Linked DNA regions of Labrenzia sp. VG12. The protein of the gene in region 1 interacts with the protein of each later gene in a pairwise test. Links are inferred from orthologs where the notes say so. Each region holds a gene or a part of one and is shown on either strand. Other genes may lie near its edges.

The links.
Region 2: the proteins of CHH27_RS15935 (region 1) and ndk interact in binary tests that used the Escherichia coli proteins (3 or more experiments, as listed by UniProt). The link is inferred for Labrenzia sp. VG12 from one-to-one orthologs.

Annotation. Positions count from the first base shown.
Region 1 is NZ_CP022529.1:3,450,734-3,465,215, reverse strand. The notes cover bases 5,595-8,355. They hold CHH27_RS15935 (5-formyltetrahydrofolate cyclo-ligase), read left to right. Parts: upstream 5,595-6,566; coding sequence 6,567-7,145; downstream 7,146-8,355. Other genes in these bases: CHH27_RS15925 (YebC/PmpR family DNA-binding transcriptional regulator), read left to right, coding at 8,092-8,355; CHH27_RS15930 (TIGR00282 family metallophosphoesterase), read left to right, coding at 7,160-8,005; CHH27_RS15945 (cell division protein ZapA), read left to right, coding at 5,891-6,271; CHH27_RS15950 (DUF4164 domain-containing protein), read left to right, coding at 5,606-5,884. In the rest of the region: pgk (phosphoglycerate kinase), read right to left, coding at 1-971; CHH27_RS15970 (LysE family translocator), read right to left, coding at 988-1,611; CHH27_RS15965 (hypothetical protein), read right to left, coding at 1,642-1,848; gap (type I glyceraldehyde-3-phosphate dehydrogenase), read right to left, coding at 2,012-3,022; tkt (transketolase), read right to left, coding at 3,167-5,155; more of CHH27_RS15925, read left to right, coding at 8,356-8,838; CHH27_RS15920 (MazG-like family protein), read left to right, coding at 8,913-9,209; CHH27_RS15915 (sulfite exporter TauE/SafE family protein), read right to left, coding at 9,198-9,959; crossover junction endodeoxyribonuclease RuvC, read left to right, coding at 10,136-10,660; Holliday junction branch migration protein RuvA, read left to right, coding at 10,657-11,274; CHH27_RS15900 (endonuclease), read left to right, coding at 11,271-11,516; Holliday junction branch migration DNA helicase RuvB, read left to right, coding at 11,506-12,546; CHH27_RS15890 (methyl-accepting chemotaxis protein), read left to right, coding at 12,662-14,482. UniProt on the Escherichia coli protein: Involved in the removal of 5-formyltetrahydrofolate.
Region 2 is NZ_CP022529.1:690,318-704,971, reverse strand. The notes cover bases 7,653-10,585. They hold ndk (nucleoside-diphosphate kinase), read right to left. Parts: upstream 9,364-10,585; coding sequence 8,941-9,363; downstream 7,653-8,940. Other genes in these bases: CHH27_RS03210 (helix-turn-helix transcriptional regulator), read right to left, coding at 10,483-10,585; CHH27_RS03215 (DUF4344 domain-containing metallopeptidase), read left to right, coding at 9,614-10,498; CHH27_RS03225 (YHYH protein), read right to left, coding at 7,653-8,767. Outside these bases: CHH27_RS03260 (ABC transporter permease), read left to right, coding at 1-475; CHH27_RS03255 (aspartate/glutamate racemase family protein), read left to right, coding at 484-1,146; hdcA (histidine decarboxylase, pyruvoyl type), read right to left, coding at 1,196-2,071; CHH27_RS03245 (GNAT family N-acetyltransferase), read right to left, coding at 2,236-2,913; CHH27_RS03240 (PLP-dependent aminotransferase family protein), read left to right, coding at 3,215-4,609; CHH27_RS03235 (DUF983 domain-containing protein), read left to right, coding at 4,767-5,177; CHH27_RS03230 (molybdopterin-dependent oxidoreductase), read right to left, coding at 5,383-7,479; more of CHH27_RS03225, read right to left, coding at 7,640-7,652; more of CHH27_RS03210, read right to left, coding at 10,586-11,505; CHH27_RS03205 (alpha/beta fold hydrolase), read left to right, coding at 11,725-12,717; CHH27_RS03200 (ABC-F family ATP-binding cassette domain-containing protein), read left to right, coding at 12,841-14,654. UniProt on the Escherichia coli protein: Major role in the synthesis of nucleoside triphosphates other than ATP. The ATP gamma phosphate is transferred to the NDP beta phosphate via a ping-pong mechanism, using a phosphorylated active-site intermediate.

The DNA.
Region 1 (14,482 bases):
TCGAAGGCACCGAGCGGACCATTCCAGACCAGGGTCTTTGCGGCATCAATCTTTGCGTTGACCGTGTCGATGGAGGCGGCGCCAACATCGAGGATCATGCCATCTTCCGGAATGACATCCAGCGCGACGGTTTCATTGTCGGCGCCTGCCTTGAATTCCCTGGCAACCACAGCGTCGGCAGGCAGGACAATTTCGCAATTTGCAGCATCGGCGGCTTTCATGATCCGGTTGGCTGTGTCGGCGAGATCATGTTCACACAGGGACTTGCCGACATTGACGCCCTTTGCGGCAAGGAACGTGTTGGCCATGCCGCCACCGATCACCAGCATGTCGACCCTGGAGACGAGGTTTTCCAGGAGGTCGATCTTTGAAGAGACCTTTGCACCGCCAACGACAGCCAGAACGGGGCGGACCGGCTGGCCGAGCGCCGAGCCGAGGGCTTCCAGTTCGGCCTGCATGGTGCGGCCTGCATAGGCCGGCAGCAGCTTTGCCAGGCCCTCGGTAGACCCATGTGCCCGGTGAGCCGCTGAAAACGCGTCATTGACGTAGATGTCGCCATTGGCGGCCAGCGCCTTGGCGAACTCCGGATCGTTCTTTTCCTCGCCCTTGTGATAGCGGGTGTTTTCCAGGAGCAGAACGTCACCATCACCAAGTTCCAGAACGGCGTCCTCGGCGGCCTGACCGATGCAGTCATCGGCAAAGAGCACCGGTTTGCCCAAAAGAGCCGCAACGGCCGGGGCGACCGGCGCCAGTGACATGTCGGCAACCCGCTCGCCTTTTGGGCGGCCGAAATGGGCAAGCAGGATCACCTTCGCGCCTTTGTCGGACAGTTCGCTGATGGTCGGCAGGACACGCTCGATACGCGTGGTGTCGGTCACCTTGCCGCCGTCCATCGGGACGTTCAGGTCTACCCGGACCAGAGCCCGTTTGCCGGCAATGTCAGTCAGATCGTCAAGAGTTTTGAAAGCCATGGAAGAACACCTGTCGTCAGGGGCGGGTCGAGTTGGTCGTTACGGCGATGCCGATGCCGAAGAGCGTCAGCAGAACACCGAAGGAACGCTCCATCCAGAGTTTGGCGCGCATGAATTGAAGCCGGACGGCCGGCAGGGTGAAGAACATCGTGACCAGCACAAACCACAAAAACACGCCGCTGGCCATGATGACGCCGTAACCGATCTGGGTCCAAAGCGGCGTTTCAGGAGAGGTGACCTGCAGGAACACGCTGAGCGCGAACATTGTCGCCTTCGGATTTGTCACATTTGTGAAAAAGCCCCAGCGCAGCGCTTTCAGGGGTGGCATGCCGGTCAGGGTTCCGTCGGCAGGCATATCCCGGGAGGCGGTGCGATACATGGTAACGCCAAGGAAAACCAGGTAGGCGGCGCCAATCAGTTTGAGTGCATTAAAGAGCAGAATGGACTGGGACACGATGAGGCCGATGCCGGCCAGCGCGTAGGTGACGTGAACGCCAAGCGCCAGGGCAATGCCGAGCGCAGTCATGATTCCGGCCAGACGGCCGCCGATGAGCGCGTTGCGCAGAACCACCGCGAAATCCGGGCCCGGCACGATGGCAACAACAATGGTCAGGGAAATGACAGTGAGAAGTTCGAGCACGGGGTCTCCGGAAGTTGCTGAAAACGGTGGCTACGGATCTTTTGCAGAAGGGGGGCGCACGCCAGGAGCGTCGTGGAGGATGGTATGCGCGGAATCGGACGGCTCCAATTCGGGCGCCCAATCCTGGTCCGACGGGATGCGTTGTTCCTCCCTGGAAAGATCAGCCCTGTAGAAAAGAAGGCCCACAAGGCAGCCGACTGCAAATAACGAACCGAGGATGACCAGGAGTGCGGTCATGGCGGTGTCTCCAGACTTGAACTCTACCTGCGTAAGTCAAGTCTACCCGACGCGCGCCTGAAAGGAAAATCGAGCCCGGTTTGCGGCAGCCGCCCGTCCATGCGGTCTGTCCAAGTGAGTGTGAAAGGTGCCGGAGGGTGTCCGGCACCTTTCCAGTCGTTGATCAGATCAGCTTCGCCATGGCAATGGCGGTGTCGGCCATGCGGTTGGAGAAGCCCCACTCGTTGTCGTACCAGGTCAGAACACGCACGAAGGTGCCGTCCATGACCTTGGTCTGGTCGCAGTGGAAAACAGACGAATGGCTGTCATGGTTGAAGTCCATCGACACAAGCTTGTCGTCGGTGAAGCCCAGAATGCCGTTCAGTTTGCCGTTGGCAGCGGCCCGGATCGCGTCGTTGATCTCTTCAACGGTCGTCTCGCGCTTGGCGATGAAGTTGAAATCGACCACGGAAACGTTCGGCGTCGGAACGCGGATCGCGACACCGTCGAGCTTGCCGTTGAGTTCGGGCAGAACAAGGCCGACGGCCTTGGCGGCTCCGGTGGAGGTCGGGATCATGGACATGGCTGCGGCACGGGCGCGGTAAAGATCCTTGTGCAGCGTGTCCAGGGTCGGCTGGTCGCCGGTGTAGGAATGGATCGTTGTCATGAAGCCCTTTTCGATGCCGATGGCTTCATTGAGGACATAGGCGACCGGTGCCAGGCAGTTGGTGGTGCAGGACGCATTTGAAACAACCAGGTCATCCGCGGTCAGAGCATCGGTGTTAACGCCGAAGACGATGGTCTTGTCGGCACCGGAAGCCGGTGCGGAAACGAGCACGCGCTTGGCGCCGGCCTCCAGGTGGGCGGCTGCCTTTTCCTTGGAATTGAAGATGCCGGTGCATTCCATCGCGATTTCCACACCTAGCTCGCCCCAGGGCAATTCTTTCGGATCTCGAACGGCGGTGACCTTGATCGGTTTGCCGCCACCCACGGAGATAGTATCGCCGTCAACGGCAACCTCAGCCGGGAACCGGCCGTGAACGCTGTCATAGCGCAGCAGATGCGCGTTGGTTTCTACCGGGCCGAGATCGTTGATCGCAACGACTTCAATGTCGGTACGGCCGGATTCGACGAAGGCGCGCAACACATTGCGGCCGATGCGTCCAAATCCGTTGATTGCTACCTTGGTTACCATAATCAACTCCCGCAGTCTCCGGTCTGCCTGGTCGGGTCTTAAACCGGTTTAAAAGCCACATAGAGTGGTCACTGAAACAGCACATCACGTGCGCGAAGGCCCGGCAACATAGGAGGAAATTATGTCGCCGGGAATTGATTTCGATTAAGAAGCGAGCTTTTCCTTGGCTGCGGCGACAACCGCATCCTTCGTGATGCCGAAATGCTCGTAGAGCGCTTTATAGGGCGCGCTGGCGCCAAATCCGGTCATGCCGACAAAGGCGCCGTCATTGCCGATGAAGCGGTCCCAGCCCATGCGAATGCCGGCTTCAATGGCAATCTTGACCGGGCTGGTGCCGATAACGGCCGCCTTGTAGTCGTCGGACTGGGCCTCGAAGAGCTCGAAGGACGGGACCGAGACGACGCGGGCGTTCACGCCGGCTTCCGTCAGTTCCTTGTGTGCGTCCACCGCGATTTCGACTTCCGAACCGGAGGCGAAGATGGTGACGGCTGCGTCGTCGTCGCTGTCGATCAGCACGTAGGCGCCCTTGGCGCACAGATTGTCGTCCTCGTAGGTCTTGCGCAGGGACGGCAGGTTCTGGCGGGTCAGGGCCAGGACCGACGGACCGTCCCGGTTTTCCAGCGACAACTGCCAGCACTCGAGGGTCTCGGTGATATCGGCCGGGCGGAAGAAGTTGAGGTTCGGGATCGCGCGCAGGGCGGCGAAATGCTCGACCGGCTGGTGCGTCGGTCCGTCTTCGCCGAGACCGATGGAATCATGGGTCATGACATGAATGACGCGCTGTCCCATCAGGGCCGCAAGGCGGATCGACGGCCGGCAATAGTCGGAGAAGATCAGGAAGCCGCCGGAATAGGGGACAAGACCGCCATGCAGCGCGATACCGTTCATGGCAGCGGCCATGCCGTGTTCGCGAATGCCATAATGGATGTAGCGGCCGGAGAAATCGTCCGGCGTGATCGGAGCGGTCTGTGCCGTCTTGGTGTTGTTGGACCCGGTTAGGTCAGCTGAGCCACCAATGGTTTCCGGAACCACTTCGTTGATCACGCCCAGCACGGCCTCGGACGCCTTGCGGGTCGCCATGGTCGGCTGGTCTTCAGCGAGCTTCTTCTTGTAGTCAAGCATGGCCGCTTCGTAGCCTGCCGGAAGATCGCCGCGGTTGCGGCGCTCGAACTCGGCCCGCTTTTCGGCGTCGGCTTCGGCGAAGCGTTTCTGCCAGTCCTTGTGTGCCTGGGCAGAGCGCAGGCCCGCGATGCGCCAGGCATCGAGAATGTCGCTCGGAACTTCGAACGGCTCATGCGGCCAGTTGAGGGCTTCGCGGGTGCCGGCGATTTCCTCTGCGCCAAGCGGCGCCCCATGGACCTTGGCGGTGCCGGCCTTGGTCGGCGCGCCGAAGCCAATCGTGGTCTTGGCCGCGATCAAAGTCGGACGGTCGCTGGCCTGGGCCTGGCGGATGACGGCGGCAATCGCGTCCGGATCATGGCCGTCGACACTGAGCGTGTTCCAGCCCGAAGCGGCAAAGCGTGCCTGCTGGTCGGTGGAGTCGGTGATGTCGACCTTGCCGTCGATGGAAATGCCGTTGTCGTCCCAGATGACGATGAGCTTGTTCAGCTTCAGGTGACCCGCCAGAGACAGGGCTTCCTGGCTGATGCCTTCCATGAGGCAGCCGTCGCCGGCCAGCACATAGGTGTAGTGATCCACCAGATCGGCGCCAAAGCGGTCTGCCTGCAGCCGTTCTGCGATGGCCATGCCGACGGCATTGCCGAGGCCCTGGCCGAGAGGGCCGGTCGTGGTTTCGATGCCGGCGCCGTGGCCGAATTCAGGGTGACCGGCGGTGCGGGCACCGAGCTGGCGGAAATTCTTGATTTCGTCGAGCGAGAAGTCTTCGTAACCCAGCAGGTAAAGCAGGCTGTAAAGCAGCATGGAGCCGTGACCGGCGGACAGGACAAAGCGGTCGCGGTCGGACCAGTTCGGAGCCGTCGGGTCGAATTTCAGGAATTCGGTGAACAGCACGGTTGCGATATCCGCAGCGCCCATCGGCAGTCCGGGGTGACCGGATTTGGCCTGTTCCACGGCATCGATGGCAAGAAAGCGGATCGCGTTTGCCATGCGCTGGTGTTTCTCAAGATCGGTCATCTTCTTCCCGTTGCTTGCTTTGGAGCCCCTTACACTGAGCAGAGCGCTCGGCAAGGCAGATTTGAGGTACGTTGCTCAAAAGTTAACTATCGTCAATTTCGATCAGGCGCCAGACAAATATCAGGAACCGCACCTGAGTCAATAAAACAGGTCGCACGACTCCGCGTGGCGGTTTGGGGAATAAATTTTCATCCCGGGCGTTATAGAGTTGAGGATTCTGCCAATGGCGGCATTGACTGGGAGAAGATGCGGTGCCTAAGCTCGAGGCCCTGATAAAGATTTGCTTTTTCGCCAATGGACTTGCGTTGTGGAACGACGCACGATTTGCACGCTTTTTGGGCAGTCATGCCGGGGCGGAAGCGTTAAATCTCCAGTCTGATGCTTGAAAGGACCGGGCGGACCGCCGCAAAAACACTTGGGACAACGTAATTAATGGCGGAAGTGGACTGCATGGAAAAAACCAGCCTCGCTGACGCGGTCAGGCGCCTGGACCAGGCCGTCGGTCATCTGGAAACCGCTGTCCAGCGCCGGATGGATGCCGACCGGTCGCTGAATGCCCTGCAGGATGATCTGCAACGGCTGGGCGAGGATCGATCTCAACTTGCCGCCTCCCTTGATGAAAGCGAAGCCCGGGCGTCCCGTCTGGAAGAAGCCAACAAGGACGTCTCCCGCCGGCTGGTCTCTGCGATGGAAACCATCCGCAGCGTCCTGGATGCGCATGGGGGCTGACGGCTGATGGCGCAAATCACGGTCACGATCAACGGCAAGTCTTTCCGCATGGCCTGCGACGACGGCGAAGAAGAGCGCCTGCAGGGGCTGGCGGCACGGTTTGACGGCTGGATCAACGAGCTTCGCGGCGCCTTCGGCGAGATCGGCGACCAGCGCCTGACCGTGATGGCCGGTATCATGGCCACGGATCAGGTTTCCGAGCTGGAGCGGCAGGTTGCAGCCCTTCAGGAAGAACTGGCAGACGCCAAGAAGCGGCAGGTTGCCGCTCTGGACGACATGAGCCAGAACGAGGAAGAGCTGTCGAGGGCCGTGAACACGGCGGCGGCCCGCATCGAAAGTCTGGCCGACAGCCTGTCCAAGAGCCTCAAGTCGTCCGACATCTCCTGAACGAGCTCGTCCGTCAGCTTCTTTTCATTTCGTTTGTGATGAAATTCGTGACGCTCTGGTAATTGCACCGGGGCCGGATTATATGCGGTACTTGCGGCTGCCCGATACGTCAGGAACATTATCCCCGGGGCCTTACGCATTCCTTCGGGAGCTGTCCCTGCGCTGGGCCGTGGTCCGTTGCATACGGCGCCCACCTACATTGTAGGTTCTCCGGGATTGCAGATCCAACGGTCGGGCGGCCGCGCGTTCCCTTGTTCGGGATGCGGGCCGATCGCAGCAACCAGTCCGAGGGCCCATGACCGACCTTCTTTCTCCAGCCGACGAAAAAGCCGCCCTGCGTAAGGAGGTGCTGGCACGACGGACTGCTATGGCCGTCACAGACCGGATCGAACGCAGTCTGATGCTGGTCGATCACGCCGGCGCATTGCCATTGCCGGCGGGCGCGATTGTCTCCGGCTTCTGGCCAATCCGGGACGAGATCGACGCCCGGCCGTTGCTCGACCGGTTGCGGCAACTGGGACACAGGCTCTGTCTGCCGGTCATGGTCGGTCCGTCCCTGATCTTTCGCCATCTGGACCGGGACACCGAGCTGGTGCCGGCCGGTTTTGGCTGCATGGAACCGGGACCGTCGGCGGAAGAGTTGCGCCCGGATGTCCTGTTGATGCCGCTTGCCGGGTTCGACGAAGAGGGCAATCGCATCGGCTACGGCCGTGCGTTTTACGACAATGCCATTGCCGGCCTTGAAAAAAACGGGCCGCTTTTGCGCATCGGCCTTGCCTTTGCGCTTCAGGAGGTTGACCGCGTGCCCGTGGAAGCGCATGACAAGCCCTTGGATGGAATCCTGACCGAAGACGGCTATCGTGCCTTCGGCTGATCCAGCGAGGACTTATGCGTATCTTGTTTCTGGGCGATCTTGTTGGCCGCGTCGGCCGGACCGCCGCCATTGAGGAATTGCCGCAGCTGGTGGAGGACAACCAGCTCGATTTCGTGATCGTCAACGGCGAGAACTCTGCTGCAGGGTTTGGAATTACCGAGGCCATTCTCCAGGATGTTCTGGATGCCGGGGCCGATGTTGTGACGACGGGCAACCATGTCTGGGATCAGCGCGATACGCTTGTCTACATCGAACGTCAGGACCGTCTGCTGCGGCCGTTGAACTATCCGGCTGGAACGCCGGGCCGGGGCGCGCATCTCTACACGGCCCGCAATGGTGCCAGGGTGATGGTCGCCAACGTCATGGGCCGCGTCTTCATGGATGCGCTTGATGATCCATTTGCAGCCATCGACCGCGCGGTCAATGAGTGTCCGCTTGGCGATGTCGCAGACGCGATCATCGTGGACATGCATGCCGAAGCGACCAGCGAAAAACAGGCGATGGCCCACTTTCTTGACGGCCGCGTCTCCCTTGTTGTGGGAACCCACACACACGTTCCGACCGCCGATCACCAGATCCTGGAAAACGGCACGGCCTACATGTCGGATGCCGGCATGTGCGGCGCCTATGACAGTGTGCTCGGCATGGAAAAGGAAGAGCCGGTCAACAGGTTCCAGCGCAAGATCCCGGGCGCCCGCTTCACACCGGCCTCCGGGGATCCGACCATCTGCGGCGTTGCCATCGAGACCGACGACCGGACCGGGCTTGCCGAGCGCATTGCGCCGCTCAGGATCGGCGGGCGTCTGGAGCCCGTGGTGCCGTCCTTCTGGAACAGTCGCAGCTCGGTTGCCGATCGATAATTTCACTGAACTGGATTTTCGCCGCCAACTTGCCTATAAGCGGCGCAGTTTTCATCGAGATCATCCGTAAAGAGCCGAGAAGAGCCATGGCAGGCCATTCAAAATTCAAGAACATCATGCACCGCAAGGGACGCCAGGATGCGGCCCGTTCCAAGATGTTCTCCAAACTGTCCAAGGAAATCACCGTCGCCGCGAAAATGGGCGATCCGGATCCGGATTCCAACCCGCGCCTGCGCCTGGCCGTCCAGAACGCCAAGGCCCAGTCCATGCCGAAGGACAACATCCAGCGTGCGATCAACAAGTCCCAGGCTGGTGACGCGGAGAGCTACGAGGAAATTCGGTACGAGGGTTACGGTCCGGCCGGCGTTGCTGTCGTGGTCGAAGCCCTGACCGACAACCGCAACCGCTCCGCGTCCAACATCCGCTCCTATTTCACCAAATGTGGCGGCTCCCTGGGCGAGACCGGCTCGGTCTCCTTCATGTTCGACCGGGTTGGCGAGATCGTCTACAAGCCGGAAGCCGGCGAGGCCGATGCCGTTCTGGAAGCGGCGATCGAAGCCGGTGCCGAAGACGTCCAGTCCGACGAAAACGGTCACACCATTTATACGGCCTTCGAAGACCTCAACGAGGTTGCCAAGGCGCTTGAAGATGCGCTTGGCGAGGCGGATTCCACCAAGATCATCTGGAAGCCGCAGAACCTGACGCCTGTAGACGCTGAAAAGGCGCAGACCCTGTTCAAGCTGATCGACATGCTCGAAGACGACGACGACGTCCAGAACGTCTTTGCCAATTTCGACGTGGACGACGACACGATGGCAGCGCTGGCGTCCTGAGCATCGTCTCGATTTGAGAATTGAAGACCCCGGCTTTGCCGGGGTTTTGTTTTGGCAGAGAGGTTAGCCACGCTGTGTTCAACATCTATGAGCTAACGCAGAATGATCCCAAGACGCTTCAGGAACGTTCGCTGAAACTCGCTGAGGAAGCGGGCGAATTGGCGCAGGCAGTCCTTTCGGCGACAGGAGCGCCCGGAAGCCAATACAAGATGCACGATCTCGCAGATGTGCGTGAGGAGGCTGCCGACGCGGCAATCGTCGCGTTGAGCGTTTTGGCTCAGGCTTGTGAAAGCAAGGATGTCTTTGAAGCAGAACTCCGCCGGCTGATGGCTCGGAAATGCGCCAAGTGGCAAGAGAAGCTATCGAAATAACGGGTCCAGCGCGGGCATGCTGGTCAGGGCGGCCAGCGCAATCAGTCCATAGGCCAGTTTGCGATACAGGCGCGGGTCGGCTTTTGAAAATCCGTGAGACCCAAGATAGATCGCCAAGGCATAAACGGGAACGGCCATCAACAGCAGGTGGAAAACCTCAAGGGTGAAGAAGCCGTTCAGGGTATAGGCGACAAAAGTGCCGAGGCTGGCAAGCGGGAAGAAGACAATGAGGTTCGCCCGGACCACGGCCGGTTCCTTCGCGCTTGAGAGCCAGAACGCCACGATCGGCGGCGCGGAGACCTGCGAAACCCCACCGAGAATGCCGGCGAGGGCGCCGGCGCCGAAGGAAACCGGTCTGGTGGGTTTCCTGCGATACCGCCAGCCGGATATCAGCAGCACCAGAAGGCCGGCAACAATCGCGAAGATGAACCAGCGCAGCGGCAGCACATCGAGATTGGCAAGAAGCCAGGCGCCTGCCTGCACGAAGATCACGGATCCCAGGACTGCCGGCAGCACGGTTGACCAGTCGCAGAGTTTCAGCACGCGGAAGATCAGCGGCAGGGCGACGATACCGTCAATCACCAGAAAGGCTGCTGCGGCGGTCGATGGCAGCATGACGCTGGTCGCCACCGGCATGAAGATCATGCCGGCTCCAAAGCCCGCAAATCCGCGCACGCATCCGGCGATGAAAAGGACAACTGCCAGAAACGCGATCAGCTGCGGCGGGTAGGAACTGAAGATGTCGAACATGGGCCTTCACAAAAAAGAGATGGAAACATCGACATCGCCTGGATGCGAAATGGAATAGGTCCAAAGATGAATAGGCGTGTTTGCCCTGCCTTCGAGGTGGGTTTTGGACAGGCTTTCCCGTGGTACGGTGTGCTTTGGCTGGCGTCAACGGGCAAGTTTTGTTACCGATTTGTTCTATGACACATGCGATTCGATTGCTGGGCATTGACCCTGGACTGCGCCGGACCGGCTGGGGCATGATTGAGGCAGCCGGCAACCGGCTGTCCTTCATTGCATCCGGCACTGTGACCTCAAACAACAAGAAGAGCCTGGCAGAGCGGCTGGTGGAGTTGCATGACGGGCTTACCGATGTCGTGCGGCGCTATGAGCCGGCGGAAGCTGCCGTCGAGCACACATTCGTCAACAAGGATGCCGGGGCGACGCTGAAACTGGGCCAGGCGCGCGGTATTGCGTTGCTGGTGCCGTCTCTGGCAGGTCTGGATGTTGCCGAATATGCGCCGAACCTGGTCAAGAAGACAGTGGTCGGGACCGGCCACGCCGAAAAGGAACAGATCCGGGCCATGGTGAAGGTCCTGATGCCACGTGCGACCTTCAACACGGACGATGCGGCCGATGCCCTGGCCATTGCGATCTGCCATGCACAGCACCGGGCGAGCGGGGCTGCGCGCCTGGCTGCCCATGTTGCCAGGGGGGCCGCATGATCGGGAAACTGAAAGGCACCGTCGACAGCTATGGCGAGGACCATGTCATCCTCGACGTGCATGGCGTCGGCTACCAGGTGCATTGCCCGTCCAGGATTCTGCAAGGCCTGCCGCGAGCGGGCGAGGCAGCCGTTCTGTTCATCGAGACGATTGTGCGCGAGGACATGATCCGGCTTTACGGTTTTTCTGCCGAAGCCGAGCGGGAGTGGTTCCGGATCCTGATGACCGTCCAGGGTGTCGGCGCCAAGGTGGCGCTCGGCATTCTCGGCATTCTGAAAGCAAGCGAAGTGGCCAATGCCATTGCGCTTGGCGACAAGGCGGTGATCACGCGGGCGCCGGGGGTCGGCAAGAGGGTGGCAGAACGCATCGTCGCCGAACTGAAGGACAAGGCGCCGGCCCTTGCCACCGTCGACCAGGGCACCATCGCCGTGTCGCAAAATGTCGCCGACAATGTTGCCGCCCGGCCGGTTGCCGAAGCGGTATCAGCCCTGACGAACCTTGGATATGCCCAGGCGCAGGCCAGTGCCGCCGTTGCAAAGGCAATGCAATCTGCCGGTGACGAGGCGACGACGGAGACGCTGATCCGCCTGGGTTTGAAGGAACTGGCCGGATGATCGCCCTGACCTATGCCATTATTGCGATCGTGTTTGTCGTCCTGGGCATCGGTGGCATCATGTATCTGGACCAGCGCTTTTCAAAAGCGGTCGGTGACAGGCCTTTTGTTCTGAAAGGGCGCCGGATCGAAACCGACGATCCATATGTCCGTCGCCAGTTCAACAAGTTCTACGCTCTGCGCGTGGCCTATTCGCTAGGTCTCCTGGTGCTTTTGTTTGTGGTCGTAAGCCATGTCGGATGACAGCCGTATCGTGACGCCGGAAATTCGCGGCGATGAGATCGACAGCACAATGCGCCCGCAGGCGCTGGACGACTTTGTCGGTCAGGCCCAGGCGCGCGCCAACCTGAAAGTGTTCATCGGGGCTGCCAAGGCACGCGGCGAAGCGCTCGATCATGTGCTGTTTGTCGGCCCTCCTGGCCTCGGCAAGACGACACTTGCCCAGATCATGGCACGCGAACTCGGTGTGAATTTCCGGGCAACGTCTGGTCCGGTCATCGCCAAGGCTGGCGACCTGGCAGCCTTGCTGACGAACCTGGAAGAACGGGACGTCCTGTTCATCGACGAAATCCACCGGCTCAATCCGGCGGTCGAAGAAGTGCTCTACCCGGCGATGGAGGACTTCCAGCTCGATCTGATCATCGGTGAAGGTCCGGCGGCGCGCTCGGTGAAGATCGACCTGGCGAAGTTTACCCTGGTGGCGGCCACCACACGGCTGGGACTGCTGACGACACCCTTGCGGGACCGGTTCGGCATACCGGTGCGCCTGCAGTTCTACACGGTCCCGGAACTGGAGCACATCGTCAAGCGCGGTGCCTCGATTCTCGGGATCGGCATGGCGGAGGACGGGGCCCGTGAAATCGCCAAGCGGTCCCGGGGCACTCCGCGGATTGCCGGACGGCTTCTCAGGCGCGTGCGCGATTTTGCCGTCTTCGACGGCGCTGAGCGCGTCGACCGGGCGCTCGCCGACAAGGCGCTTTTGCAGCTGGAAGTCGACGGCGCGGGTCTCGACAGTCTCGACCGACGCTATCTCAACCAGATTGCCGTCAATTTCGGTGGCGGTCCCGTCGGCATCGAGACCATCGCGGCCGCGCTCTCCGAGCCCAGGGATGCCATCGAGGAAATCGTCGAACCCTATCTGATCCAGAACGGGTTCCTCCAGCGCACGCCGCGCGGGCGAATCCTGACCCCGATGGCTTTTGAACATCTCGGACTGGCCGTGCCGGCCCGTCCGGATGCGCCGCAAATGGGCCTGTTTTCAGATCCCGACTAGGTTTCCGTAGCGAAAATAAAGTCTCACCTCGTAAAAACTGCTCATGGCGCTTGGCGGATTAAGCTTTTGTTGGCGAATCCAGCCGTATTGTCCCGTTAACTATGCGGGGGAAACCATGCGGAAGCGGCTTTCATCTAAACTGGCACTCATGTTTCTGGCTGGTGCACTGACCATGTGCGTCGCCATTGTCACCGTGACATCCATCATTTCTCGAGACGTTGCCAACGGACAGGCGGATGCCGGTCTGCAGAGTGCGACCAGTGCAAAGCAGAAAGTGCTGGAACTGTCGCTTGGACAGGTCAAGGACAGCGCAGCGTTTTTCGTGACCCTGGAAGGGGCGAAAGACAGTCTGATGAAGACCATGGTCGGCTGGAAGAACCTGAAGGAAGGCCAGACCGGGCTCCTGCGCAAGATCTTCGTCGATGACAATCCGAACCCGGAAGCGCGCCACCTCTTGGTCGAGCCTGCGGAATCCAACTACTACGTGAACAATCACAAGGTCGTTCACCCGATCTACGAGGACCTGATCGGGCAGGGCCTTTTCTCCGATGCGGCGCTGACCAATCCGGAAGGGTTCATCACTTACACCTACCGCAAGGGGCCGGAGTTTGGCTACCATGTGGACGATGCGCAGATTGCGGGGCATCCCGTCCAGATCGCGATGGGCAAGCTCCATGCTGCTGCAAAGGCCGAAACCCTCGCGGGCGGGCAGATCTACTCGTCTGGCTTTGTCACGGCCGAAGACGGGTCCGTCACGGCGGTGCTGGCAGCACCGGTGTTTTATCTTGACCGGTTCTTCGGCGCGGTTGCCTTCACGGTCGATATGCAGCATCTGGCCTCGCTCCTCAATGAAAAGACCGGGCTTGGCGAAAGCGAGCTGGTGTTCCTGTCCGATTCTGTTGGCAAGCTGGTTCAGTTGGGAGCGGATGGCCAGGCAGCGGCCGTTCATTCCATCTCTGACATCCGCGTGGACGATCGCCTTCTCAGCCTGGAGGACGGTGTCTATCGTTTTGCCGAGGCCAGCAATACCTTCATTGACGCGCCCTTCGGTGTGGTCGCTGCGGTGAAACAGACCGAACTGTCGGCTGCGGCTGACCGGATCACCTTCGGCGCCGTCATTTCCGGGTTTCTTTGCCTCGTGCCGATCGTTGGTCTGATCTGGTGGGTGACACGGCGCATGTTCGCGCCGATGGAGCGCTTGTCGGATGCGGCGCGCAAGATCGCCGACGGTGACCTGGAAGTTGCGGTTGAAGCGACAGAGCGGTCTGACGAAATCGGCCGCATGGCGCGCTGCATCGAGGTCTTCAAGGACAACTCCGTTGAACGTGAGCGGCTGGCTTCGGAACGCAAGGTCGGGCACATCGCCCGCGAGAAGCGCGAAAAGCTGATCGACTCGTTGATTGCTGAGTTCCGGGCTGAATCCCAGGCAGTGCTGGAGTTGGTGGAAACCAATATCGCGCGGGTTGAGGATGTCTCCTCAGCGCTGAACGAGCGGTCGGCCTCCGCGTCCGACCAGGGGCAGACGGCGGTTTCCACGTCGGAAAACGCCTCGTCCAACGTCCAGGCGGTCGCCTCGGCGACGGAAGAACTCAACGCGTCGATTTCGGAAATATCCCGACAGGTCGAAACCACGGCTTCGATCGTGTCCCAGACCACGACGGCAGCGCAGAGCTCAAATTCCAAGATCTCCGGTCTTGCGGAAGCCGCCAACAAGATCGGCGACGTTGTCTCGCTGATCTCCGAAATTGCCGAACAGACCAACCTTCTGGCCCTGAACGCAACCATCGAAGCTGCCCGTGCCGGCGATGCCGGCAAGGGCTTTGCGGTTGTTGCCTCCGAGGTGAAATCGCTGGCCGGGCAGACCGCAAAAGCGACCGAAGAAATCTCGACGCAGATTGCCGCGATCCAGGCATCCACCACCGAAGCGGTGGAAGAA
Region 2 (14,654 bases), 2.8 Mb from region 1 along the record:
CGTCGGCCTGATCTTTTCCCAGTCGGGACTTGCCGTGCACTGGTCGACCTCGGGTTTTGGCGCGCAGCTCACCTGGACCCTGCCCTTCGGGCTCCTGATCATGTTTGCGGTGTTCAACCGCTTCGACAAATCCTACGAGGAAGCTGCGCGCGACCAGGGGGCAACGGCCTGGCAGACCATCCGTCATGTCGTGTTGCCGATAATCGCGCCCATGCTGATCGGGGTCGCGCTGTTCGGTTTCACTCTTTCCTATGACGAATTCGCCCGAACCCTTTTGACCGCAGGCAGCTACAACACGCTGCCTCTGGAGATCTACGGCATGACCACCAACGTGACGACACCGGTGATCTTCGCTCTCGGCACGCTGACGACCGCATTTTCCTTCGTCATCATCGGCGTGTTCCTGGCAGTCGTCGTCACACTGAACCGCCGCCGGTCCAGGCTCGGCACCGATGCGGGCAAAGGGCTCGTCTGAGGCTGGCCATGAAGGAGACCCACATTCTCGTCATCAACCCGAACACAACGGCGTCGATGACGAACAAGATTGCGGCCGCTGCTCGTGCCGCAGCCGGTCCTGGCACCCGGATTACGGCCATCAATCCGCTGCAGGGACCGGCAGCCATTCAGGGCGCGGCCGACGGCGCCGCCGCCCTGCCCGGGCTCAACGTCTTGTTCGACCGAACACTGGAGACGGATCAAAGCATCAGCGCCGTCATCATCGCCTGTTTCGACGACACGGGCCTGTTCGATCTGAAGGCCAGGTCACCTGTTCCCGTGGTCGGCATTGGCGAGGCGGCCTATCACGTTGCGTCCGTCGCTGCGCCGAGATTTTCGGTCGTCACCACGTTGCCTGTCTCCGTGCCCGTTCTGGAAGGCAATCTGCAACGCGTCGGTCTTGCCCCCCGCTGCGCCCGTGTGCGTGCTTCGGATGTGCCGGTTCTGGAGCTGGAAGACCCGAACAGCGATGCACGCCAACGCATTGAAGCCGAGATTGCAACGGCCCTTCGGATGGACGGCGTTGGCGCTATCGCCCTGGGTTGCGCCGGTATGGCAGATCTTGCCGCCGACCTGACAACCAGGTTCCAGGTTCCGGTGATCGACGGTGTCGCGTCGGCCGTGAGGTTCGCGGAGATGGTGGCCAAGTGACATGCGTCGATAACAAGTAACACCCTGCGGCAGCCAGCCGTCTCATACGTCAGGCAAATCCGACCGCCTGCTCCCAGTCGGCCAGTGTCATGTCGTAAAGCGTGTTGAAGCCGGAGGGTGGAACTGCCCGTTGGGCCAGCGTGACATAGGGGGCAACGGTCAGGGCCGTGCCGACAAAGCCGGGCCGCATGATCACATAGGCATAGGACAAGAACGTCCGGTCGTAGAGCACCGACTGGTCCTTGCCACAGGCCACAATACTCCAGGCAACGGACCGCTGATGGTCTTCCAGATAAGCTTCCAGGGCGGCCGGATCGTCATTTTCGGTCCAGGTTCCGGCATCCTCGATGAAAAGATCCGCCGAGTTGTAACGGTCCCGGGTGATCGACAGAGCGATGTAGCACCAGACACCGTAGGCTTCGTTCCTGGCCGGGTCCGGCGCGCCGGTGAGCGGCCTTGAATTGGTTGTGCTCTTGTTGGCACAGATGACATGTGCACCCGGCGCCGGCGGAAACCGGCGATGCGGCTCCGTTCCGAACAGGGACATGCCGGCATCGATCAGGGGACCGGCATTGAACACCGGCAGATCGGTGCCGTCATACTGTTTGACGGTGAACATCGGCTGCAGCGTGTTGAGCGCGCTGTTATAGGCAAGATCGTAACCCCAGACATTGCCGGCTATGCCGCAAAAGGAAGACGCCGTCTCCATGTTGATCTGGCCGATATAGGCATCATTGGCCTCCGCCCGATCATAGGCGACGATGCCATCAAGAAGAAAATCATCCGTCTTTTCAACGGTCCCCGTCGCAACCTTCACTACCGAGACATAGCCGTTGCCGGTATTCCCCGGACGGGCGTAACCGTCACAGAAATTCGGATAGCCGCTGATGGCCGTGCGATCGATGGTGGAAATGGTCTTGCGCATGTGCCCCTCCCCTGAAACAACGCGCCTTGCGATGACAGCGCGAAACTCTCGGTTTCAAACCATTAAACACCTGACGGAGAGGATCTGCAATTTATCGTTTCATAATTTTAGACACACCACCTTTAATTTAATCGATCTCAATCAGGGCTCCAAGGCGACACCGCTTAAAGGTCGATACAGTCGGCAAGACGGCGTATCTGACCACCCTCGGCGTCAAAATTATCCGGTGCGAGCCAGGCTTCATAACCCGCCTTGAGCCCCGGCCATTCCTTGTCGATCACGGAAAACCAGGCCGTATCGCGGTTCTGCCCCTTTACCACCAGGTGCTGGCGAAAGACGCCTTCTTCCTGAAAGCCGAACCGCTGCGCGGCTTTTCTGGAGGGGGCATTGTCGTTGTTGCACTTCCACTCAAAGCGGCGGTACTCCAGATCGTCGAAAGCGTATTTCATGAACAGGTACAACGCTTCGGTCGCCGCCCGGGTGCGGGCAATCAACGGCCCCCAGTAGATATTGCCGATCTCGATCGCGCCATTGGCCTCGTCGATCCGCATCAGGGTCTGCCGGCCAGCCACTTTGCCCGTGGCCTTGTCGATCACGGCAAAAAACAGCGGGTCTTCGCTGGTTGCCTTTTCCTCTAGCCAGGACTGAAACTCGGCCTTGGACGCGGGAGGATACTCGGGCAGCCATTTAAAACGCTGATCCGCATCGGCAACGCTGGAGGCCTCGAAAAGCTGTGCACCATGACGTGCAGGGTCCAGCGGTTCGAGGATTACATAGCGGCCGTCAAAGCGCCGGCGTTCCGGCCGGTTGCGGGCTGTCCATTGGCTGAGATCGTCGTGCACCTTGCCCTCCGGGCTAAGCGGTTCAAACCCTGTCTACTAGGACACCGGCACCCCGAAAAGAACCAGTTTGCCAAGACCTTGTGGACCAGCCCACCATATGAGGCGCACGTCTACTCGCGAAATCTCCCAAGGGGCAACTTCAAAGGCATCCCCTCCAGGTCAAATGGGAGACAGGGCAAAGACCGAGAAGGAAAAACCACCTTTCAACCGCGAACGGGCTGTTTACCCAGACCATTGACGACAATCATCTGTTTCAGATATACAGTCAATTATCCATTCAATTTTGAAATTGAGACACGGTATGACACTCTGGTCCCCGGACCTTGCCGCAAGCGACGCTCCTCGCTACATCGCCATTGCAGATGCCATCGAGGCGGATCTGAAATCGGGACGCCTGTCCCCGGGAGACAAGTTGCCGGCGCAGCGTCAGCTCGCCGGACGGCTGGGCCTCGACTTCACCACCGTTGCGCGCGGATATACCGAAGCCCGGCGGCGCGGTCTGATTGCCTCACGGGTTGGTAGCGGCTCCTTTGTCACGGGCCCTGATGCGGCGCCGGCAAAAACAGCCAAAACGGACAACCGTCTGACCGAGCGGGCAGCCGACTTCTCCATGAACCTGCCGCCGGAGCCGGACACTGCCGAGCTACGCGAGCGGATGCAGGAGAGTTACGTTTCCCTGGCAACCGATCTTGCACCTCTGTTGCGTTACCAGACGTTTTCCGCGTCAGACCCGGACCGTCAGATGGCGCAACGCTGGCTCAAGACCGTTGGCCTCATACCGCAACCGGAAGACATACAGTTCGCCCCGGGCGCACAGGCCGCGCTGACCGCCGCCCTGACGACGCTGACCCGACCGGGAGACCGAATAGCCTGCGAAGCGATCACCTATCCGGGGATCCGCTCCCTTTGCGCCCAGCTTGGACTTGAGCTTGTCGGCCTGCCCACCGATGCGGACGGGCCGGACCCGGATGCACTGGAGACAGCCTGCACCAAGGGCGGACTGAAGGCGCTTTATCTCAATCCGACGCTCAACAATCCAACCACGCGCACCGTGCCTTATGAGCGGCGGCTAGAGCTTGTGTCCGTCACCCGCCGTCAGGGCCTGCCAATTCTGGAGGACGATGCCTACGGCCAGCTCGGCCGCGCAAAACCTTCGCCCATCGCAAGCCTTGCTCCGGACCTGACCTGGTATATCGGGTCCCTTTCCAAGAGCCTGGGCGCCGGCCTGCGCCTCGCCCATGTGATCGCGCCTGACCAGAATGCCGCGTGGCAGTTCAACCGGGCCCTGCGCACCGCCAGCATCATGGTTTCCCCCCTGACTTCGGCTCTTGCCACCCGCTGGATCGAGGACGGCACCGCCCAATCCCTGCTGCAACACATCCGGCAGGAAAGTGCGGCACGGCAGGCACTCGCCAGACGGCATCTGAAGGCCCATCGCTTCGACGCCGATCCGGACGGGTTCCACCTCTGGCTACATCTCGATAATGGCTGGACCCCGTCAGCGCTTGTCAGCCAGGTCCGTGCGCAATCCTTCGGACTGGTCGAAGGCGATGCCTTTGCAGCCGGTGGACCGGCCCCGAATGCCGTGCGCCTGTGCTTTGGAGGACCGGTCAGCCGCGGTCAGGTCGACACGGCCCTCAATGCAATCGCCGCGACGCTGGCAACACCGCCTCAGTCGGCGGCCACCTATTTCTGAAGCGGCTAACATGACGACGGCAATCTGCCGCAGTCAATCCGCTTGCGCTTGAGAAATTTTTGCCTATCTTTGACTGCAATCACTTCCAGTCATTTACTCTTTGACTGGACACCAAAACGGCGTTGCAGGTGTGACGCCGAGCAGGAAAGAGCGTTTCATGAGCACATCTGAAAGCTGGCCCGAATTGCCGCCGATCCAGACCGGCATCAGGGGCCGCTGCCCGCGCTGCGGCGAAGGCAGCATTTTCGACGGATTTTTGAAGCTCAAGAAAGGCTGCAGCCATTGCGGCCTCGACTACAGCTTCGCCGACCCGGCCGACGGGCCGGCCTTTTTCGTGATCTGTTTCGGCTGCGTGCCGGCGGTCGCCTTCGCCATCTGGCTGGAAATCGCCTTCACCGCCCCCTATTGGGTGCATCTGGTCACGACCCTGCCTCTCATCCTCCTGACCTGCATTCCGATCCTGCGCCCCTTGAAGGGCTGGCTGGTTGCCAGCCAGTATTTCTACAAGGCCGAGGAAGGTCGTCTGGTCACGCCGGAGGATACGCCAAGCTCAGAAAGCCAGACCTGATATCCGGGAGCCCCAAACCAGATTAAGGCCAGGCTTGACCTGAGAGGGCGGTTAGCACCGGACGGGCGGTGCGCCGCCCTTATTGGTGTTTCATGTTTGCGGGCCCAAGAATTCCCACACACAACCGACGCCATACCATCACTGTCCCTCCGAAGAGGGCGCCGGGGGGTGTGGCGCGCTATCAGATGTTCTGCCGAAAAGCAGCTTAAGCCGCCCTCACCCAGACCGCGCTGTCATGAAACGCCGCACCGCCGTAAGGCGCGACCGGGTCGGCGCCGGTCAGTGTGTTGATGCCCTTGCCGTCCTCGAAAGCGTCGTTCGGCCAGATGCCTTCCGAGATCACGGTCCCCGGGGCGACGGTGTCTACCAGCCTTGCGTGAAGTGTCACGACACCGCGCTTGTTGCCCATCTGCACCCTGGCACCGTCTTCGATGCCGAAGCGGGCAGCTTCTTCCGGCCTGAGCCAGACTTCCGGGCGCCCTTCCTTCTTCTTCGAGCTCTCGGTCTCGTTGAAGGAGGAATTGAGGAAGGACCGTGCCGGTGCCGTCACCAGCCGGAACGGATGCGCGTCGTCGGCCTGTTCGATGCTGTCCCATTGATCGGGCAGTTCAGGCATGGACGCCCAGGGACCGAACGGTTCGCCCTCCGGCTTGTTCGGCGCGGCCGATCGGCCCCAGTCAGGTTTGAAGTGGAACTTGCGGTCCGCATGGCCGAAACCGCTGAGGTAATGAGCTGTTTCAAAATCGGGCTGCAGGTCGATCCATTTGTTCGTCTCGAGCTCAACCAGCGTGCCGTAGCCGGACTTCTGGAGCATCCAGTCGATATGGTCGCGCGCGCTCATGTCGAATCCGGGATGAGGTTTTGAGTCAACGCGCCGTGCGATCTCGTTGATCACAAAGATGTTTTCCCTTGGTCCTTCCGGCGCTTCCACCGCTTTGGGCCCCAGCATCAGATATTGGTGACCGCCGCCCTTGTAGATGTCGTCATGCTCCAGGAACTGGGTCGCCGGCAGGACAATGTCGGCCATCTGCGCCGTCTCGGTGAGGAACTGTTCATGGACGACCGTGAACAGGTCCTCTCTGGCAAAGCCCTGCCTGACCAGGTCCTGTTCCGGCGCAACCGACATCGGGTTGGTGTTCTGGATCAGCATCGCCTTGACCGGCGGACCACCTAAAAGCGCGGCGTCATCCCCTGTCAGAATACGGCCGACAAGGCTCTGGTCGAGCGCCCGCACGGACGGGTCCTTCAGGGACCCGGCCTCGATCATTTCCTTGTTGAGCGCGTAGATGGCACCGTTGTTGTGAAACGTACCACCGCCTTCATATTTATAGCTGCCGGTAATCGCCGCAATGGAACAGGCTGCATGCATGCCGACCGCGCCGTTGCGGGACCGGGTGAAGCCGTAGCCGAGACGGAAGAAGGTCTTCCTGGTTTCGCCGATGAGCCTGGCCACGTCTTCGATCTGCGCGACGCTCACCCCCGTGATGGCCGCGGCCCAATCCGGCGTTTTGGACTGAAGATGCGCTTCCAGCTCCTTCGGACAGTCGGTGAATTCTTCCAGATAGTCCCAGTCGGCGTAGCCGTCCCGGAAGAGCACATGCATGATGGCGCAAGCCAGCGCCGCGTCGGTTCCAGGCTTCAGGACGAGACCGATATCGGCCTGCTTCATCGTCTCGGTTTCATAGACATCCACGACGATGATCCGGGCGCCGCGTTTCTTGCGCGCGGCAATGGCGTGGGTCATGACATTGACCTGGGTCGCCACCGGGTTGGTGCCCCAGATGACGATCTGGTCAGAGACAGCCATTTCGCGCGGGTCCGGTCCGGCAAGGCGTCCCGTTCCAGCAACATATCCCGTCCAGGCCATGTTGGTGCAGAAACTGTCGAACTGGAGCGAATAGCCCTTGGCATGGCGCAGCCGGTGGATGCTGTCCCGCTGAACAAGGCCCATCGTTCCGGCATAGTGATAGGGCCAGACACTCTCTGCGCCGAACTCAGCTTCCGCGGCCAGGAACTTTTCAGCGATCAGATCAAGCGCGGCCTCCCAGGAAATTTCCTCGAACCGCCCTTCCCCCTTCCTGCCGACCCGGCGCAAGGGTGTCATCAGGCGTTCCGGGTGATAGAGGCGTTCGGCATACCGCGCGACCTTGGCGCAGATCACGCCCGCCGTATACTCATTGTCCTTGGCGCCATTGAGCCGGCGCACATCGCCATGCGGATAGAAATGCACTTCCAGGGCGCAGGTTGACGGACAATCATGCGGACACGCGGAAAAAGTGCTCTTGGGCGGCTCAAGCGTCATGGCTATCCAAATCCTGGCTGGGCTCGACGGCAGTTTACGAGCCTGCCTTATGGAAAACAAAAAGAGGCGCCGTCAAGCGCCTCCTCGTCACCGTCACAATGTCACCTGGCAGGCATCACGTCAGCCTGGCAGGCGTCCGCGCTGCAGCTGAAGACGGTTCCTAACTTCCGCTGCAGGGAGAGCGCCCCCCGGCACGGCCACCCCCTGGTGGCATGCCGCCCTGGCGGGGGCCGCGTCCGGGCCGTCCGGCTCCCGGTGGTGGCGGGCGCCCCCCGGGCAGTAAGCGCGGTGGACGTCCGCCCTGGTGCTGGATCAGTGTCACGGCCGCGCCGCTGTTGTCGGTCAATGCCGCAAAGTCGATGGTCGCGCCCTCACCTTCTTCCTCCAGCGCGCCGCGCCGCCCTGGCCCCTTCAAACGCTTGAAGCTGGCATCGGCGGTGCCCATCCAGCACCGGGGGATGAAGGGAAACGTGTCCGTCAGGACATAATGGTAAGTGCCGTCCGGATATTCCGGTGTCACGGCAAAGCGGCCGTTGCACTGATCCAGGTCGCCGGCGCCGGCAACATAGGCCCAATCCTGCGTGAACTTGCCGTTGTAACGGCCACCTGGACCGTCAGGACGGGTTCCCTGTTTCACACGATAGCTGCTTTTCAACTTCTTCATCGCCGACTTCTGTTTCGTGTCGGCATAGCCATAAGGGCCGTAAATCGGGAAACCGTCCGCTGCAAAACCGATCAGCGCCGGAACGGACTTGCCACCTTCGGACGCGAGAACGCCTGTCGGGATGCCGTGATAGTGATAGGTGCCGTCCGGCTGCACATGGGCGTTGTACTTGTCGAGCCCCAGCTTGCAGGCACCGCCCAGCGCCTCGTAATTCCAGCCGGACCGGCGGTTGTTCTGCCAGAATTCCGCCGTACCCGGATCCATCACCACGCCATTGACCGCGATGCCGAAAACGGCGCCTTGCGCGCTGGTGGCCCGAGCGTTCTTGCGTGGAGACACCGGCACTTTCAGATTGTAGTTTTTCTTGGAAATGGCGTGCGGGTTGTTGCGGTTCGGAAATTGCCCCGGTGGTTTGATCGGATAGCCATTGGCTCTGATCCGGCGCGAATTGCCGTCAATCGCAATATCTGCAGAGGCGTCAGCCTCCGGCAGGAGGAAGTTCAGGATGCCTTCGCCGATATGGCTGTGTTCGGCGGGCTCCTCGCCATGCAAGGGTGTCGTGCTGTCATGGGCCATTGCCGGCGATGCGGTCAGCGCACCGGCAAGCACGAGGCAAAAACGCATTTCATCTCTCCAGTTCCTTGTCGCCCAACTCTGACAGTATGGCTGAATTGACACCGGATGCTGTCGCACAATCACACGAATATGTAACAGCGTGTGTCTGGAGAGCTCTTCAGAAACAAAAAGAAAAGCCGGCCCCAGGGACCGGCTTTTCAGAATTCTTCTTGATGGCTGATTTAGCCGACAAGCTCGGTTCCGGAGAACCAGAACGCGATTTCCTGAGCAGCGGTTTCCGGGGCATCGGAGCCGTGTACGGAGTTTTCGCCGATGGACAGCGCAAATTCCTTGCGGATGGTGCCTTCCGCAGCTTCAGCCGGGTTGGTCGCACCCATGACTTCACGGTTCTTGGCGATGGCGTTTTCGCCTTCCAGGACCTGAACAACGGTCGGGCCGGAGGACATGAATTCGGTCAGTTCGCCGAAGAACGGACGTTCCTTGTGAACCGCATAGAAGGCTTCAGCTTCGCGCAGGGACATCCAAACGCGGCGGGAAGCAACCACGCGCAGGCCGGCTTCTTCCAGCTTGGCGGTGATGGCGCCGGTCAGGTTGCGCTTGGTGGCGTCCGGCTTGATCATGGAAAACGTGCGTTCAATCGCCATGGTTTCGTCTTTCTCGTTACAGGGTCGGACCGGCTGGTTGCCGGACCATAAATGTCGCAAATTTCGCGGCCTTAATAACGGGGCGCCGCCAACCCCGCAAGGGGGCGCAGACATGACAATTTCATGTCAACAGCGTTCTTTGCGGCATACAATGTTCTGGCGTTGCCCTGCAGCAGCGCCTATTTTGAACAAAACACAGCAGAATGACCCGGGTTTCTTCTGCCGATAAGCTCCTGTCAGGGACAAGACAATGCTCGAACTTTTCGCTCTTCTGCCGTCGTTTGTTTACGCTGCGTTCGTAACTGTCTTTGTCGCGACATCGTCGCCCACGGCATTGGCCAGCACCGCCGCCCCGGAAGATCAGCAATCCCACCTGTCCCTGGACGAAGAAATCGCGGCCCTGAGCGATGAAGAACGCGAAGAACTTTTTGTCTTTGTGGCCGGTAATGCGCTGTTCACGCTTTACCACGAAGGCGGACACATGCTCGTGTCGGAGCTTGAACTGCCCGTTCTCGCCCAGGAAGAAGACGCCGTCGACAACCTGGCGACCGTCTCGATGCTGTCCGCCGATACGGACGACATGGACCTCTTTCTCAAACAGGCCATGATCGGCTGGTTTCTGATTGCCGAAGAAGCCTATGAAGACCTGATCTTCTACGACGAACACGACCTCGATCAACAGCGTGGCTACCGGATGCTCTGCCTGATGGTCGGCGCTGACGAAGAGGATTTTCTGGAGCTCGCACTGGAACTCGACCTGCCGGAGGAAAGGATCGAAACCTGCGGTTTCGATTATGATCAGGCCGCCGATTCCTGGGAAGTCGTCACGGATCCTTATGTGCGTGAGGAAGACGGCCGCGGCGGCAAGATCAAGGTGAAATACGAACCGGCACCGGACGGTCTGAAATCGATGGAAGTGTTCATCAGGGAAAGCGGTCTTCTGGAACTCGTCGCCGAGGAACTGGACACGTTTTACGAGCTGCCGGAAGAAGTGACCTTCCTTGCCGCCACCTGCGACGAGGAAAACGCCTTCTGGGATCCACAGACCCGTGAAGTCATCTTGTGCCACGAATTGCTCGGCGGATTTGCGTCGATCTATCTGAGCCTGCCGAGCGAGGATCAGGCCGCCGACTGAGCCTTTTTCCGGTAGGTGCCCGGCGCGTCGCCATACGCCTTCTGGAACTCCCTGTAGAAGTTCGAGCGGGTCAGAAAACCAACCTGATCCTGGATGCGCGCAACCGGTTCATCCGTTGAGACAAGAAGTCTTGCCGCTTCTTCGAGCCGCATCTGATTGACGAACTGGCTGACATTGCCACCGGTGACGGAATTGATCGCGTGGGAGAGGTCCCGGTCCGGCACGCCAACCCGCCGGGCCAGCCGGGTCAAGGTCAGGCTCGGATCGCGAAAAAGGTCCTGGTCAGTCAGAACCTTCCTGGCGGTTTCAACCAGGGCGCTGTCTGCCTCATCCTCCCTTTCGATGCCATCTGCTTTTCGCTTTTTCGGACGCTTGCGCAGCGACACAAGCACGAGCGCAAGGGCTATGGCGAGAAAAAGAAGGCTTGCCAGCGACACCGCTCGAGCTGCGGTATCCTGCTGCGCCTGTGCGAACAGAAGCGCGATCCAGACATCGACAAATAGAGTTGCTGCCATGGCAAAGACGGCAACAAGAAGCAGTTTTCTGAGCGGTGTGCCAAGCGCTGTCGGCGCTTGCGAAAAACAGTCGCCCCCCTCCAGCCACAGCCGGATCAGCGCCAGCGTATAGACCATGTAGCTCGCCGCGATCAGGCCATCGACATACCCGCTGACAGGAACCGGGATCATCATGGCGATCGTCACCACGCAGGCCACGATCACGTGAAAAACGGCTCTGCGCCGGAAACGGCCGACAGCCTCGGTCAAGGACCGGAAAGCGAGATAGAGACCTGGTGCCACCCAGACCGGAAGTGTTCTTTGCACGGCCAGCAATTCGAAAAAGCCATAGGCAAAGCGCATGCCGACGAGAGACGCTTCCAGCGCCATGAGCAGGAACAGACCGGCAAACAAGCCACGCGAAAGCCCCGGCAAGGACCGCCAGGCCAGCGCTGCAAAGGCAAGTCCCGCAAACAGGCCAGCAAGCAGAAAAGACACCGGAATGCTGATCACGTCAGCCCCACTTCGGAAATCGCATTGAAGACACTGTCCTTTATCACGTTTCAGGACAGGACATCGCCTCTGCCATGATTGTCAACAGGCCTTCTTCCACGCATCTGATGAAGACAGCTTGCACCCCAAAACGGAGATCTCATGTTGCCGTCTTCAAACCACCCTTTCCGGTTTTCGCGCCTGTTTTGTCTGACTGTATCCCTTGTCGGAGCGATGATAATGTCACCCGGCGTTCAGGCCGGCGAAGCCCTGCCCTACGGACCTGGCGTTTCGAAAATCACCATAGAAGACAACCGTCAGGACCGGCCGCTCGCGGGCGACATCTGGTATCCGACCAGCACACCGGACATTCATCCGATCGCGAACAAGAGCAAAGTCTGGCAAATGGCACCTGCCGATCCGGACGGGCCGCCGGCGGAGGGAACGTTTCCGCTGGTCGTTGTATCCCACGGCATGTACGGCAACACCTTCAACCAGTCCTGGCTCGGATCCGAGCTTGCCAGGCGCGGCTATGTCGTCGCCATGGTCAACCACCCGGGCACAAGCTCCTGGCTCCGCGACCCGGACCACACCCGCAAGCTTTGGGATCGCCCGGTCGACCTCAGCCGCCTGATCAGCTTTCTCATTGAAGAAAGTCCTTACAGGGACCGAATTGATATCAACCGCATTCATGCCGTCGGCCATTCTCTTGGCGGGTTCACGGTCATGCTGCTGGCCGGCGCAACATTTGACCAGACCCGATACGAGACCACATGTGCCGGCGAAGACCAACCCGTTGCCTGCAAGGTCCTGACCGGATGGTCCATTGCCAGGACAGAGGCCGACCAGGCGGCCATGTCGGTCTCGCGCAAGGACAGCCGCGTCAAGAAAATTGTCAGCCTCGACCTTGGCGGCACCCCGGTGCTGTCGCGGCCAAGCCTTGCCGCCCTCGATATTCCCGTCCTCGTTCTGGGCGCCGAAAGGGCAGACATGCTCGACCAGGACCGGGAATCCCGCGCACTTGCCGCGTCCCTCCCCCAGGACAGGGTTCATCATGTTGAGCTGGAGGGCGCCGGGCATTTCGATTTCATGGGACAATGCAAACCGGCAGGATATGCCATTTTGAAAGAACATGAGCCCGGCGATGAAATCGTCTGTGTCAAAGGTTCCGTTGAACGCGCAAGCCAGCACCGCCGTATCCTGTCTGAGGTATTGGATTTTTTGACACCCTGACAGGCGGTTCTTTGACGAAGGCGGCGGGCAGGAGTGCAGTGATGCCACAGCCCGCCGTTTCCACGCGGTTTCAAGCAGGATTCCGCTTGCATCCGGTGAGAGCCTTCGCCAAACATCCCGCCCATGTTGCAAATCAATGACCTCACTTACCGGATCGGGGACCGGCTCCTGATCGACAAGGCCAGCGTGACCCTGCCCGGCAAGGCCAAGACCGGGCTGGTCGGCCGCAATGGTGCCGGCAAATCGACGCTCTTCAAGATCATCACCGGCGAGCTCGGCACCGAAACTGGCGGCGTGCAGATCCCCAAGAGAGCCCGGATCGGCCAGGTGGCCCAGGAGGCGCCGGGCACGGAAGACACCTTGATGGAAGTGGTGCTGGCGGCCGATACCGAGCGCAGCCGGCTGCTCATGGAAGCAGAAACGGAAACCGACCCGGACCGGATTGCCGAAATCCACACCCGCCTTGCAGATATTGGAGCCCACACGGCTGAAGCACGCGCGGGGTCCATTCTCTCCGGTCTCGGGTTTGATGCCGACGCTCAGCAGCGCCCCTGCTCATCCTTTTCGGGCGGTTGGCGCATGCGTGTTGCCCTGGCTGCGGTGCTCTTTTCCGAGCCCGATCTGCTGCTGCTGGACGAGCCGACCAACTATCTCGATCTGGAAGGCACGCTCTGGCTGGAGAATTATGTCTCCCGCTATCCGCACCAAGTTCTGTTGATCTCCCACGACCGGGACCTTCTCAACAAGGCCGTGGACAGCATTGTTCACCTGGAACGCGGCAAGCTGACCTACTATTCCGGCGGCTATGACAGTTTCGACCGTCAGCGGCGCGAAGCGATGATCCTGGCCGAAAAGGCCAAGGAGAAGCAGGATGCCCAGCGCAAGCACATGCAGGCCTTCGTCGACCGCTTTCGTTACAAGGCCAGCAAGGCCCGCCAGGCGCAATCCCGGCTGAAGATGCTGGAAAAAATGCAGCCGATCGCCGCATTGACGGATGAAAGCAGCAAACCCATCCATTTCCCCGATCCGGAAGCCCAACTGGCACCACCGATCCTGAAGCTGGAAGGCGTTGCCACGGGCTATGGCGACACCAGAATTCTGTCGCGGCTGACGCTCAACATCGATACCGATGACCGGATCGCGCTTCTGGGGGCAAACGGCAACGGCAAATCGACGTTCGCAAAGCTCATTTCCGGTCGTCTCGGCGCCATGGACGGCGAGATTACCAAGGCGTCAAAGCTGAAGATCGCGTTTTTTGCCCAGCACCAGCTGGATGAACTGAAACCGGCCGAAAACTCGGTGGCTCATGTCCGCGCCCTGATGCCGGAAGCGCCCGAGGCCAAGGTCCGTGCGCGTGTCGCCCGAATGGGGCTGCCGACCGACCGCATGGATACACCGGCCAAGGATCTTTCGGGCGGGGAAAAGGCGCGTCTGCTTCTGGGGCTCGCCACCTTCGACGGTCCGCACCTGCTGATCCTCGACGAACCGACCAACCACCTGGATATCGACAGCCGCGAAGCGCTGGTCATGGCGCTGAACGAGTTCCAGGGCGCCGTGGTGCTGATCAGTCACGACCGCCACCTTGTGGAAGCCTGTGCCGATCGCCTGTGGCTCGTCGCGGATGGCAAGGTCGCGCCATATGATGGCGACATGGAGGATTACCGCCGCCTGATCCTGCAGGGACCGGAGGCTGCGCAAAGGGCCCGCGACAAGGCGGATGCCGAAGACGCCGAAAAAGCCTCGGCCCAGGAAAAACGCCGGGAAGCTGCCCAGAAGCGCAGCCAGTTGAAACCGCTGAAACAGAAGATCGACGCGGCGGAAAAGGAATTGGCCCGGCTTCAGGACAAGATCGGCCGACTCGACGAGGCTCTCGCCGACCCGGAGTTCTTTGCAAAAGAACCGGAACGGGCAACCAAGTTTGCCAAGGAACGGGCCTT